DNA from 4 places in the Nocardia sp. CA-151230 genome. Region 3 is predicted to be linked to each of the others. Evidence: riboswitches for the same ligand, from Rfam matches in the RefSeq annotation. Region 3 holds a riboswitch; each other region holds the start of a gene.
The links. Region 3 has a riboswitch for S-adenosylmethionine ahead of ACQP1O_RS40620 (ABC transporter substrate-binding protein). Riboswitches for the same ligand answer to the same signal wherever they lie in the genome.
Positions count from the first base shown of each region.

Region 1: it holds a riboswitch for S-adenosylmethionine, as region 3 does, so the genes downstream of both, ACQP1O_RS41080 (rhodanese-like domain-containing protein) here and ACQP1O_RS40620 (ABC transporter substrate-binding protein) in region 3, are expected to answer to the same signal.
Region 2: it holds a riboswitch for S-adenosylmethionine, as region 3 does, so the genes downstream of both, ACQP1O_RS01090 (amino acid ABC transporter permease) here and ACQP1O_RS40620 (ABC transporter substrate-binding protein) in region 3, are expected to answer to the same signal.
Region 4: it holds a riboswitch for S-adenosylmethionine, as region 3 does, so the genes downstream of both, ACQP1O_RS04995 (bifunctional o-acetylhomoserine/o-acetylserine sulfhydrylase) here and ACQP1O_RS40620 (ABC transporter substrate-binding protein) in region 3, are expected to answer to the same signal.

Region 1 covers NZ_CP192061.1:8,771,099-8,774,297, reverse strand. The annotation lists gene ACQP1O_RS41090 (FAD-dependent oxidoreductase) at 1-549, opposite strand, end outside; gene ACQP1O_RS41085 (Rv0361 family membrane protein) at 837-1,283, shown strand; SAM riboswitch class IV at 1,346-1,461, shown strand; gene ACQP1O_RS41080 (rhodanese-like domain-containing protein) at 1,476-1,898, shown strand; gene ACQP1O_RS41075 (O-succinylhomoserine sulfhydrylase) at 1,933-3,147, shown strand.
Region 2 covers NZ_CP192061.1:246,291-249,489, forward strand. The annotation lists gene ACQP1O_RS01080 (hypothetical protein) at 1-273, shown strand, start outside; gene ACQP1O_RS01085 (flavin reductase family protein) at 417-965, shown strand; SAM riboswitch class I at 1,068-1,160, shown strand; gene ACQP1O_RS01090 (amino acid ABC transporter permease) at 1,169-2,065, shown strand; gene ACQP1O_RS01095 (amino acid ABC transporter ATP-binding protein) at 2,062-2,826, shown strand; gene ACQP1O_RS01100 (ABC transporter substrate-binding protein) at 2,855-3,199, shown strand, end outside.
Region 3 covers NZ_CP192061.1:8,668,512-8,671,710, forward strand. The annotation lists gene ACQP1O_RS40620 (ABC transporter substrate-binding protein) at 1-1,103, opposite strand, end outside; SAM riboswitch class IV at 1,266-1,382, opposite strand; gene ACQP1O_RS40625 (LOG family protein) at 1,476-1,958, shown strand; gene ACQP1O_RS40630 (HAD family hydrolase) at 2,011-2,649, opposite strand; gene ACQP1O_RS40635 (GNAT family N-acetyltransferase) at 2,906-3,199, shown strand, end outside.
Region 4 covers NZ_CP192061.1:1,152,093-1,155,291, forward strand. The annotation lists gene metX (homoserine O-acetyltransferase MetX) at 1-556, opposite strand, end outside; gene ACQP1O_RS04995 (bifunctional o-acetylhomoserine/o-acetylserine sulfhydrylase) at 598-1,947, opposite strand; SAM riboswitch class IV at 2,044-2,155, opposite strand; gene ACQP1O_RS05000 (TetR/AcrR family transcriptional regulator) at 2,168-2,878, opposite strand; gene ACQP1O_RS05005 (MFS transporter) at 3,017-3,199, shown strand, end outside.

The sequences.
Region 1 (3,199 bases), 100 kb from region 3:
GACGTTCGGCGGGATCTCGGTGGGCAGCAGTTCGTCGCCGGTCTTGGCGAGCACGCGGGCCACGTCGAGGGCGACGTTGCCGACACCGAGGACGGCGACCTTCTCCGCGTCCAGCGGCCAGGTGCGCGGGACGTCCGGGTGGCCGTCGTACCAGGACACGAAGTCGGCGGCGCCGTAGGAGCCGTCGAGATCGATGCCCGGCACCTCGAGGGCGCGGTCGGCGTTGGCGCCGGTGGAGAAGATGACCGCGTCGTAGAACTCACGCAGGTCCTCGAGGGTGATGTCGACGCCGTAGTCGATATTGCCGAGCAGGCGGACCTGCGGCTTGTCGAGGACCTTGTGCAGGGCGGTGATGATGCCCTTGATGCGCGGATGGTCGGGCGCGACGCCGTAGCGGATGAGGCCGAAGGGCGCGGGCATGCGCTCGTAGAGGTCGATGCTCACCTCGGCATCGGACTTCATCAAGGCATCGGCGGCGTAAATACCGGCCGGGCCTGCGCCCACGATCGCAATGCGTAGCGGGCGGGTCGCTGCACTCTGTTCGGTCATTCTTCCGCGCACCCTTTGGGTCGAAACTAACTTGTCGTCAAAACTCAGCCGTCGTTCTTAGCTTAGGCTAAGTTGACGCCCTGGCTTCGGTGACCGCCGTTGGCCCCCGACGCTGCAGCGTTGCTGCGTAGTCTTGCTATTCCCGCGCCTGGGGCGGAAATTCTGCTGATTCTATCGATGGCGCACGAGGCCCTTCACGCGCAGGGCCGTGAACTGTGGGAATGTCGAGGCCCGAACCGTGGGAATGCCGTGGCGGGCGAACGGCGGCGACCAGGCATGATCTACCCATGAGCGACGCCGAGGAGACAGTCGGGGAGACATCGGTTCCGATCGATCAGAACGAGGCCCGGAGCATGTGGCCGTTCCTGGTCGCGGCGGGAGTCATCGCGGTCGTGATCCTGGGCATCGTGATCGCGACGCTGGTCTCGCCGGTTGAGAAGAATGTCACAGATTCCGATCGGCTCTCGGTGGCCGCGGGCAACTTCATCAAGTCCCGTAGCGAGACCGGCAAGTACGATCCGGCCCTGTCCTGCAAGGGATTCGACGAGAACGCCTCGCCGCTGAAGAGCGCGGTCGCGGCCGGGGGGACCATCACGTTCGACAAGCTGGCCGACCCGGCCGTCGACGGTGAGAAGGCCACGGCGCAGGTCACTTTCACTGTTGCCGGCGCCCAATCCACCTCGATCTGGCACTTCACCCGGGAGAATTCCCGCTGGTTGGTCTGCAATTCGTGACAACGGCCGAAGTCGCGGCCGGGGTTTGACAGTGGGCCCATTTTTTCGGCAGTCTCAACCCAGGTCATGAGTACCAGCGTCAAGCCCCGGCTGGCTGGTCGGCAACCCTCCTCCGCGGTGGGGTGCTCCGGGTGACGACCTGGCCTCGCATCGGACAGCGGTGCGGCAAGTGCGGATTCACAGGAGGTACAAGTGAGCTACGCGGGTGACATCACGCCGAAGCAGGCGTGGGAACTGTTGCGCGACAACCCCGATGCGGTGCTGGTGGATGTGCGCACCGAAGCCGAGTGGCGGTTCGTCGGGGTGCCCGACACCAGCGGTATCGGCCGACCCACCGCGCTGATCGAGTGGGTGGACGTCTCCGGCACGCCCAATACCCGTTTCACCGACCAGCTGAAGCAGGCGCTCGGCGATCGCGGCCACGACTCGGCCGCGCCGGTCATCTTCATCTGTCGCTCCGGTCAGCGCTCCATCGGCGCGGCCACCGCCGCCACCACCCTGGGCATCGCCCCGTCCTTCAATGTGGTCGATGGCTTCGAGGGTGCGCTCGACGGTCAGGGGCATCGCGGCGGCACCGGCTGGCGCGCCGACGGCCTGCCCTGGCGTCAGTCATGAGTTTCGTGTCCGACCGGATCGCAGGGAGGCAGTCATGATCACCGGTGGTTCCTTCGACAAACCGCTTCCCGAGGGCGTCGGCCCGGCCACGCAGGCCGTGCGCGGCGGCATCCGGCGCTCCGGGTTCGACGAGACCTCCGAGGCGCTGTTCCTCAATTCGGGTTTCGTCTACGAGAGCGCCGAGGCGGCCGAGGCGTCCTTCACCGGCGATATCGAGCACTTCGTCTACTCCCGCTACGGCAACCCCACGGTCGCCATGTTCGAGGAGCGGCTGCGCCTGATCGACGGCGCGGAGGCCTGTTTCGCGACCGCCTCCGGCATGTCCGCGGTGTTCACCGCGCTGGGTGCGCTGCTCTCGGCGGGTGACCGCCTGGTGGCGGCGCGCAGCCTGTTCGGCTCCTGCTTCGTGGTGGCCAACGAGATCCTGCCGCGCTGGGGCGTGGAGACCGTCTTCGTGGACGGCGAGGATCTGGACCAGTGGGAGCAGGCGCTGTCGGTGCCGACCCAGGCGGTCTTCTTCGAGACCCCCTCCAATCCCATGCAGACCCTCACCGATGTGCGCGCGGTCTCCGATCTCGCGCACGCGGCGGGCGCGAAGGTGGTGCTGGACAACGTCTTCGCCACCCCGCTGCTGCAGCGCGGCTTCGACCTGGGCGCGGACATCACCGTGTACTCGGGCACCAAGCACATCGACGGACAGGGCCGGGTGCTCGGCGGCGCGATCCTCGGACCGCGGGACTACATCGACGGCCCGGTCAAGAACCTGATGCGCCACACCGGTCCGGCGATGAGCCCCTTCAATGCGTGGACGCTGCTCAAGGGCCTGGAGACCATGCCGCTGCGTCTGCGCCAGTCGGTGGACTCCGCGCTGAAGATCGCCGGGTTCCTGGAGACCCATCCCGCGGTGGCGTGGGTGAAGTACCCGTTCCTGTCCTCGCACCCGCAGTACGAGCTGGCGAAGCGTCAGATGTCCGGCGGCGGCACGGTGATCACCTTCGAGCTGAAGGCCGCGGAGAACGAGGCCAAGAAGCGGGCTTTCGAGGTGCTCAACCGCCTGCGCATCGTCGACATCTCCAACAACCTCGGCGATGCGAAGACGCTGATCACGCATCCGGCCACCACCACCCACCGGGCGATGGGCCCGGAAGGCCGTGCGGCCGTGGGGATTACCGATGGCGTGCTGCGCATCTCCATCGGGCTCGAGGATGTGGAGGACCTGCTCAATGACCTGGACCAGGCGCTGAGCTGATCCGGCGAGTATTCGACCGGGCCGGAACCCATTGGGTTCCGGCCCTTTTCGT
Region 2 (3,199 bases), 720 kb from region 3:
GCCACCGGTGCCACCATCGGCACCCTGGTCGGCGGTATCGGTGGCGCGGCCATCGGCTGTGTCGCGGGTGCGGTCCTCGGTCTCGCGGTGACCGGTGCGCTGGCCACCCTGTTCGGTGCGGGCCCGCTGCTCGGTTGCGTCGTCGGCATTACGACTGTCGGCTTCCTGGGCACCCTGGCGGGTCAGCTGTTCGTGACCGCACCGGTCGCCATCGCCGCGGCCTACAACTACTTCGTCACCATCAACCAGCCGCACATCGAGGCGCCGAAGTAACCATCGCGAGGATCCCCGACCCCCGTCCGGCGCCTGCCGGGCGGGGGTTTCGCATTGTCCCGCGGCGGGACCACGGCCGCCGACTTGCAATCGAGGTGAATGCAATCCTGTCGCGGCGTGTACAGCGGTGCTGGAGTGGGGTGATGGGCGAGCTGACCTCGATTCACGGCGCGGCTGCCGCGCTCACTCCGGTCGACGGGACCGATCTGCGGCGGACCTTTTCGCACTTTCCCAGCGGGGTGGTGGCCGTGTGCGCACGCATCGGTGGGACACCGTACGGCCTGGTGGCGAGCACCTTCGTGCCGGTGTCCCTGGACCCGCCGCTGGTGTCGATCTGCATTCAGTATTCGTCGGAGACCTGGCCGCGGCTGGAACAGGCGAGCCGTTTGGGCCTGAGCCTGCTCAGCAGCGAGCAGGAGCCGGCGGCGCGCGGGCTGAGCTCGCGGCGGGGAGACCGCTTCCGCAACGTCGACCTGCACGCCGGGAACGGGAACGCGGCCTTCGTCGCCGGGGCCACGGCGTGGCTGGAAACCTCGGTGTACGAACAGGTTCCGGCCGGTGATCACGCGGTGGTTCTGCTGCGGGTGCACCGGCTCGGCACGCACCCCGATTCCGAGCCGCTGGTCTTCCACCGCAGCGGCTTCCGCGCCCTCTACGACCCGTCCCCCGATCGCGACGAGGCCGCGGGCTGATTTCCCCGTTTCCACCGGAATTCCGGAAAACGACTGTCATGCAATTGAATTCACGTTGATCGGGACCGGCGACATGCGCCGCCGGAATTCGTAGTGTCGTCTACACCATCCAGAGCGATCGAGAGACCCGGCTCGCAGACATCGCAGCAACCCCCGCGCACGTGGTGCGGGTGCTTCCGCCGGGACCGATGGAGGACGAATCCATGAGTACGCTGGCGGCGCCCACGCAGACGGAGCCCGAAGCCGAACACCACGGCGGGGATCTGCCCGTCGTCCGCGCCCGCCACCCGTGGCGCTGGGTCACCGCGGTGATCGCGCTGGTGCTGGTCGCGCAGTTCGCGCACGGGCTGATCACCAATCCGGGCTGGGACTGGGGAACCTTCGCGCAGTATGTCACCGCGAAGTCGGTGTTGTCGGCGCTGAAGGTGACGCTGGAGCTGACCTTCTGGGGCACGCTGCTGGGATTCTTCCTCGGTGTCTGGCTGGCCGTGGGCCGGTTGTCGAAGAACCCGGTGCTGCAGGCGATCGCGTGGACCTATGTCTGGGCTTTCCGGTCGATCCCGCTGATCGTGCAGTTGCTTTTCTGGTTCAATCTGGCCTACCTGTACAAGACGCTGTCGCTGGGCATTCCGTTCGGGCCGGAGTTCGCGCGGTTCCAGACCAATGGCGTGATCAGCGGATTCACGGCGGCCGTCGTCGGTTTGGCGCTGCATCAGGCCGCGTATTCGGCGGAGATCATCCGGGCCGGGATCATCTCGGTGGATGAGGGCCAGTGGGAGGCGGCCCGGTCGCTGGGCCTGCCGTGGCGGCGGCAGTTCTTCACGATCGTTGCGCCCCAGGCGATGCGCGGAATTCTGCCGAATGCCGCCAATGAGGTGATCAGCCTCTTCAAGGGCACCTCGATCGTGTCGACGATGGCGATTGCCGAACTGTTCTATCAGGTGCAGGTCATCTACGGCCGAAATGGCCGGGTGGTGCCACTGCTCATGGTGGCCACGGTCTGGTACATCCTGCTGACCACCGTGCTGAGCGTCATTCAGTTCTATATCGAGCGGCACTTCTCTAAGGGCCGTCGTTCGAAGGCCGGTGATCGGCGATGACCGAGTTCGCGATCGAATTGCGTGGCATCCGAAAGTCCTTCGGCCGCAATGAAGTGCTCTCGGGCATCGACTTGGCGGTGCGTCCCGGCGAGGTGACGGTGATCCTGGGCCCGTCGGGTTCGGGCAAATCGACGCTGCTGCGCACCATCAACCACCTCGAGCAGGTGGACGGTGGCACCGTCCGGGTCGGCGGCGAGCTGGTCGGCTATCGGCGCAAGGGCGGCAAGCTGTACGAGCTGCACGAGCGCGAGATCCTGAAGCAGCGGGCGCGCATCGGATTCGTGTTCCAGAACTTCAATCTCTTTCCGCACCTGACGGTTCGGGAGAATGTGGCGCTCGCGCCCGTGGCCGCCCAGCGGCGCTCCAGGGCCGAGGTGAACGCCGAGGCGCTGGAACTGCTGGCGCGGGTCGGCCTGGCGGACAAGGCGGACGAGTATCCGAGCCGGCTGTCGGGTGGGCAGCAGCAGCGCGTGGCCATCGCGCGGGCGCTGGCTCTGCGGCCGGAGGTGGTGTTGTTCGACGAGCCCACCTCCGCGCTGGATCCGGAGCTGGTCGGTGAAGTTCTCGATGTCCTCGAGGATCTGGCGCGCGGCGGTTCGACCCTGGTGATCGTCACCCACGAGGTCGGGTTCGCCCGCGAGGTCGCCGACACCGTGGTGCTGATGGACGCCGGCCGCATCGTCGAGCAGGGTCCGCCCGCGCAGGTGCTGGACAACCCGTCGCACCCGCGCACCAAAGCCTTTCTCGCGCACGTCCTCTGACGTGTTCCCACTAGGTAAGGAAAAGCCCATGTCCCTGGCGAGCCGCCGCAGACGGACCCGAACCCTGATCGCCGTCACCCTGCTGAGTCTGCTGGTGGGCGGCTGTGGCAAGGGTGATGGCGGCACCAGCGACACGCGCAGTGTGAACGGCCTGACCTATGACCTGTCACCGGAGCAGAAGGGGCGCATTCACGCCGACAAGGTGGATTCGATTGCCGCACAGGTCCCGCAGACCATTCGCGACCGCGGCACGCTGGTGGTCACCGGCACTGTCGGCGCGACGCCGCCGCTGGGCTTCTATGCCACCGACGATCGCACCGTCATCGGCTCCGAGGTGGATGTCGCCACGCTGATCGCCGACATTCTCGGCCTG
Region 3 (3,199 bases):
TTCACGCCGCTGGGCCGCCGCGTCTGCTGGTCGAAGGCGAAGGTGCCCAGCCCGATTCCGTCGAAGTCCTTGATCTCGCGCAGGCCCTTCAGCACGCCCTCGCGGGTGGCGCCGCCGGTCTTGGCGGCCTTCACCAGCACGTTCAGCGCGTCGTAGGCGTAGACGTTGAAATCGCCCGGGTCCGTATCGAACTTGGCCCGGAACTTGGTGACGAAGCTCTGGATCTTCGGGCTCGGATCCGACGGCGTGAAGACGCCGTTCACGATGTCGCCCTCGGCCGCCGCACCCGCCAGACCGATGAACTGCGGGGTGTTCTGGCCGGCGAAGAGCTGCCCGGTGAACCCGACATCACGCAGCTGCTTGACCACCAGCGCACCGTCCGGGCCGTAACCGAGGTGTACGAAGGCGTCCGGGTTGGCGTCGCGGCCCTTGATCAGCACCGGCCGGAAGTCCTGCGAATCCGGCAGGATGGCCGAGGAGTAGGCGATCTCGATGCCCTTCTCCTTGGCGAACTGTTCGAAGAATTTGAAAGCCTGCTTGCCCCAGTCGGTTTCGAGGTAGACGACGGAGACCTTCTTCGCCTTGGACCGCACCCACTCGGCATTGCGTTCCATGTACACGTCCAGCGTGATGGACGGGCTCCACGAGTAGTCGCCGCCCTTGGTGAAATCCACCGAGGAGTTGGTGAACCCGTACTGCACCAGCTTGCCGCGGTTGTACACCGGCGAAGCCGCGATGGAGGCGGGCGAGGAGAAGTCGCCGAGCTCGGCGATGATCGACTTGTCGCCCACGAACTTGGTGGCGATCGGCACCGTCTGCTTCGGATCCGACTGCGAATCCTCCCATTTCAGCGCGACCTTCTTGCCGTCGATACCGCCCGCCGCATTGATCTCGTCCAGGGCCAGGTCGAAGCCCTGCTGCCAGAGCCGCCCGTACTCGGCCGACCCGCCCGTCTTCGGGCCCGACACTCCGAAGTACACGGTGTCCGACTTGCTGTCCGACGACTCGTTCCCGCACGCCGACAGCAGCCCCGCCACCGCGGTCGCCGCCGCCACACCCACCAAAACCCGGAATCCACGCGACCCGGACCAGTTCCTGCTCATTGCTACCTCTGCACTCGTGCACCGACACCGCGCCGGGGCATGGGGACTCGACCGCGACCGCCGAAGGCGTACGGTGCGGGAAAGAGAATCGCCCGCATGGAATTCGGGCGCTGGGCCTCAGCCGTTGGCCGGGCAGCATCCAGACATGGACCGTGCTCCTTCGACTAGCGCTTGCGGGGTCCGCGTGGACGCCGCCTGGTCGTCACCCGGGGCACCCCACCGCCGCGCGAGGGTTGCCGATCAGCGAGCCGGGGCTCGAACATGCTGATACTCGTGACCGTGGGCAGAACGGTAGCCGCGGCCACCCCGCGCTGACACCATTCGAATCACCCTGATGCCAACGACCCGACCGCACCGAGGAGAGGAAAGCCCTTGCCACCCCTGCAAATTGCCGTCTGCGGCCCCAGTACCTGTACCGACACCGAGTCCACGGCCGCGCGCGAGGTGGGCCGACTGCTGGCCGCGGCGGGTGCGACCGTGCTGTGCGGCGGCGGCTCGGGTGTGATGGCCGCCGTCGCCGAGGGCGCCTCCGGCGCAGGCGGACTCGTCCTCGGCATCCGCCCCGACACGGACCGTGACGCGGCCTGCCCCGGCCTGTCCGCGGCGATCTACACGAATCTGGGCGAGGCCCGCAATGCCATCCTGGTGGCATCGGCCGACGCGGTCATCGTCATCGGCGGCTCGTGGGGCACCCTGTCCGAGCTGGCATTGGCCAACCACCGCGGCATCCCCGTCGTATCACTGCACAGCTGGCAGGTACGCGACGCCGACGGCCACGCGGTCGACGCCTCGATCCCCGCCCTCGACCCCTCGCACGCCGTGGCGCTCGCCCTCGCCCCGCCGATCTATCCGTGAACGCCTGGACCGCGGTCGGCCGGTGCGCCGAGAACGGTTGCGAGTCAACCGGTTACGGGGCGAGGTGGGCGGCCAGCCAACCCGGGAACTCGGTCAGATCGCCGAGCACCACATCCGCGCCCGCGGCCGAGAGTTCCTCGGCCGCATAGGGCCCGGTGGTCACCGCCACCGACACCGCTTCGGCCACCTTGGCCGCCCGCACATCGCCGAGATGGTCCCCCACATAGATCGAGGCCCCACGCTCTCGCAGCACCTCGCCCTTCTCCTCCGCCCAGGCCCCGCCGACCAATTCGTCGACCGCCAGCCCGAGATGATCGAGATGCAATTGCGCGTGCGGCCCGTTCTTCGCCGTGATCACCAGCACCCGCCCACCGGCCCGATGCACCGCCGCCAGCGCGTCGACCACCCCCGGCAGATGCTCCGCCGCATGCACCGCCAGATCCGGATACAACTCCCGGTACATCGCGACGATCCCAGGCACCTCGTGCTCCGGAAACCACTGCGCCGCCTCGTGCGCCAGCGGCGGCCCGAGCCGCGACACCACCAACTCCGAATCGATCGCCACCCCGGTCCTGGCGGCCACCGCATCCCACACCGCCGCAATCCCCGGCCGCGAATCGATCAGCGTCATATCCAGGTCGAACCCGACCACCAGCCCACCGGCGACTGCACCCGAACGATCAACACGCACCCCCAGACCCTACGACCCGCCCCGCCCCACCCGACCACGGCCACCGTCGCACCCACTCAGGACCGTGCGGCTCGACACCCACCGGCCGCGCCGGCGCACCGGTGCAGCCCGGCCGCCGAGGAGGTCCGCACCACTCGCGCTCGCCCGGGCTGCGGCATTCATGGGATCCGGCAGGGCCGTGACGACCTGGGCCGCACGCTCGCCCGGGCGGAAATTCGCGGGCGTGTCCGTCGCGCCCCGAATTAGGCTCGGGCGCATGCCGAGTAATCAGGGAACGCTTTTCTGTGGGACGGAGCTGGCGGCGCGGATCGAGCGGGTCGAAGCGGAGCTCATCGCCAAGGGCAGTGCGGCAGCCGCGGACCGGGCGGGAGTCGATGCGGGGTTCGTACTACCGGTGGCGGGCGGGGTGGCATCCTTCGCCGAGGACGGGTCGCCGCTGAACAAGGTGGCCGGGCTCGGGTTCGCGGGGATACCCGAGGCGTCGGAACTCGACGAGATCGAGCGGTTGTTCGCGGCACGGAAGACGCCGGTGCAGGCCGAGATCTCGCAG
Region 4 (3,199 bases), 1.6 Mb from region 3:
TGCCGATCTGGTCGGCGGTGCCGCGCGGGCCGACCGCCAGCACCAGGGCCGCCCCGACCCGCTCGGGCCGGGCGACCATCCATTCCAGCACCCGCATGCCGCCCATGGAGCCGCCCACCACGGCGGCCAGGCGGTCGATGCCGAGCAGGTCGAACAGCGTGATCTCGGCGGCCACCTGATCGCGGATGGAGATCTCGGGAAACCTTGCGCCCCAGGGTTTTCCGTCCGCCGCCAGCGACGACGGCCCGGTGCTGCCCTTACAGCCGCCGAGCACATTGGTGGCGATGACACACCACTCGCGGGTGTCCACCGGCGCGCCGGGACCCACGATGCCGTCCCACCAGCCGGCCTGGCCGTGGTGCACGTCGGCGGGGCCCACCACGTGCGAATCACCGGTCAGCGCGTGCTCCACGAGCACCACGTTGTCCGCGTTCGCCGATAGTTCGCCCCACCGCTGCACAGCCAGCGTGACATCGGGAATGACGGCTCCGGTCTCGAGCTCGATATCCCCGATGGCAATGCTGCCGAGCGTCCCGTCGGGCGGCGGCAACAGCAGCTCCGCCGCGTGCCGGGCCGTGTTCGATTCGATGTTCACGGTCAATTTGCCGCCGCCGTCAGTCCGGCGCGCAGATCCGCCAGGATGTCGCCGATCCCCTCGATACCCACGGCCAACCGGACCAGACCAGGTGTGACACCGGACGCCAGTTGTTCGGCGGGAGTCAGCTGGGAATGCGTGGTGGAGGCCGGGTGGATGACGAGCGAGCGCACATCGCCGATGTTAGCGACGTGGCTGTGCAGCACCAGCGCCTCCACGAACTTCTTGCCGGCGTCCACGCCACCGGCCAGCTCGAAGGAGACGATGGCGCCGACGCCCTTGGGTGCCAGCTGTTTGCCCCGCTCGAACCACTGGGAGCTGGGCAGTCCTGCGTAGTAGACCTTCTCGACGCCGGGCTGCTCGGCCAGGAACTCGGCCACGGCCTGGGCATTGGCCACGTGCCGCTCGACGCGCAGGCTCAGCGTCTCGATGCCCTGCGCGATGAGGAAGGCGTTGAACGGCGACACCGCCGCACCCAGATCGCGCAGCAACTGTACCCGCGCCTTGAGCGCGTAGGCCGGCGCGCCGAGATCGGCGAACACGGCGCCGTGGTAGCTGGGATCCGGGGTGGTGAAACCCGGGAAGCGGGACTCACCCGCCGCGTCCCGCACGGTCCAGTCGAAGTTGCCGCCGTCCACGATCACGCCCGCGACCGCGGAGCCGTGCCCGCCCAGGTATTTGGTGGCCGAGTGCACGACGATGTCCGCGCCCAGTCGCAGCGGCTGGATCAGGTACGGCGTGGCGACGGTGTTGTCCACGATCAGCGGCACGCCCGCCGCGTGCGCGACCTCGGCGATGCCCGGGATGTCGAGCACCGAGCTGCTCGGATTGGCGACCGTCTCCCCGTAGAACGCCTTGGTGTTGGGCCGCACGGCCGTGCGCCACTGCTCGAGATCGTCCGGATCCTCGACGAAGCTGACCTCGATGCCCAGCTTGGGCAGCGAGTAGTGCAGCAGGTTGTAGGTGCCGCCGTACAGGTGCGGGCTGGCCACGATGTGGTCGCCGGCCTGCGCCAGATTCAGGATCGCGTAGGTCTCCGCGGCCTGACCGGAGGCCAGCAGCAGCGCGGCCACACCGCCCTCGAGCGCGGCGATGCGCTGCTCCACCGCGTCCTGGGTGGGGTTCATGATGCGGGTGTAGATATTGCCCGGCTCGGCGAGCCCGAACAGCGCGGCGGCGTGATCGGTGTCGCGGAAGGCGTAGGAGGTGGTCTGGTAGATGGGCAGGGCGCGGGCTCCGGTGGCCGGATCGGGAGCCTGTCCGGCGTGAATCTGCTTGGTCTCGAAGGACCAGCCGGCCGGATCCAGGTTGCCGTCAGCCGAGACGGCCGCGGGCGCGGTCGAGTCACTCATGTGTTCTGCTCCAAAAACAAGGTCGCCGAGTGGCGGAAGTTTGATGTTATCGAGAGGCGAATGGGCTTCGACACCAACACATTTCGGTAGACCTCCTAGTTGCGCTTGCGTTCGGCCTTCGAACGCCGGGTCTGCACCCGGAGCACCCCACCGCAGCTGGAGGGTTGCCGATCAGCAAGCCGGGGCCTTAACGCTGATGCTCTTGACCTGTCGCGCGATTCTAGCGGGCGGACGCCGGTGTTTCGGAAGTGGGGCTGGCCACAGCGGGCTCCGCGCAGGTGCGAACGAATTCGTGATACGCGCCGACCACGGCCTCCGCCATGCGGCGCGGTGACGCGATCAGACGCTCGTCGGCGAAGCCGGAATCGAAGTCCGATTCGGTGCCGGCCCGCATGATGGCGTGGAAGGTGCCGAGCAGCAACCGAACTCGCAGATCTGCGACGGTGGTGCCGAGGCGTTCGGCCAGCACCTGCGCGGTCTGCTCGGTCTTGTTCTCGGTGGCGGCCATGCTGCACGCCCGTACCGCGGCGGTGGACCGGATGATGCGCTGCATTTGCTGGAACCAGCGGAAGGGCAGCGGTTCGTCGTGGTCGACCACGCGGTCCACGATGGCCAGGAAGCTGTCCAGCAGCGCTTTCAGCTCGTTGCCGGTGCTCGGCTGCTCGCGCAGCGCATCCGCGTGTGCCCGCGCCCAGTCGGCGATGGGCGCGATGACGATGTCTTCCTTGCTGTCGAAGTACCGGTTCACGGTGCGCGGCGAGACGTCGGCCTCGTCGGCGATCTGTTCCACGGTGGTGGCGTCGAAGCCCTGGTCGTCGCACAGCCGCAGGGCGACGTCGATGATCCGCGCCCGGGTCTGTTCCTTCTTCCGCTCACGCAGGCCCGGCCGGTGACGTGCGATCACACCGAGGTGAGTTGACAACTCCGACATACCTCCATGGTAAGGGTTCGAGCGCTTCTCGTGTCCCATTATGCCAACTGTCGCAGTGCGACAAATTTCTCTTGACGTCAATTGGCCTCAGGGGTCAAGATTGTCGAGGGTGTTCCCGACCGTCCGTGAGGAGACGACATGACCGCCGCGACAACAACACTCGAAGACCGATCACAAAGCGCCGACCGGCGCGGAGCTGCGCGCTGGTGGGCCCTGGGCGTACTCGCTATCGCCCAGCTGATGGTGGTGCTGGACGCCACCATCGTCACCATCTCCATGCCTTTCGCCCAGCGTGACCTGGGCATCAGCGACGGCGACCGG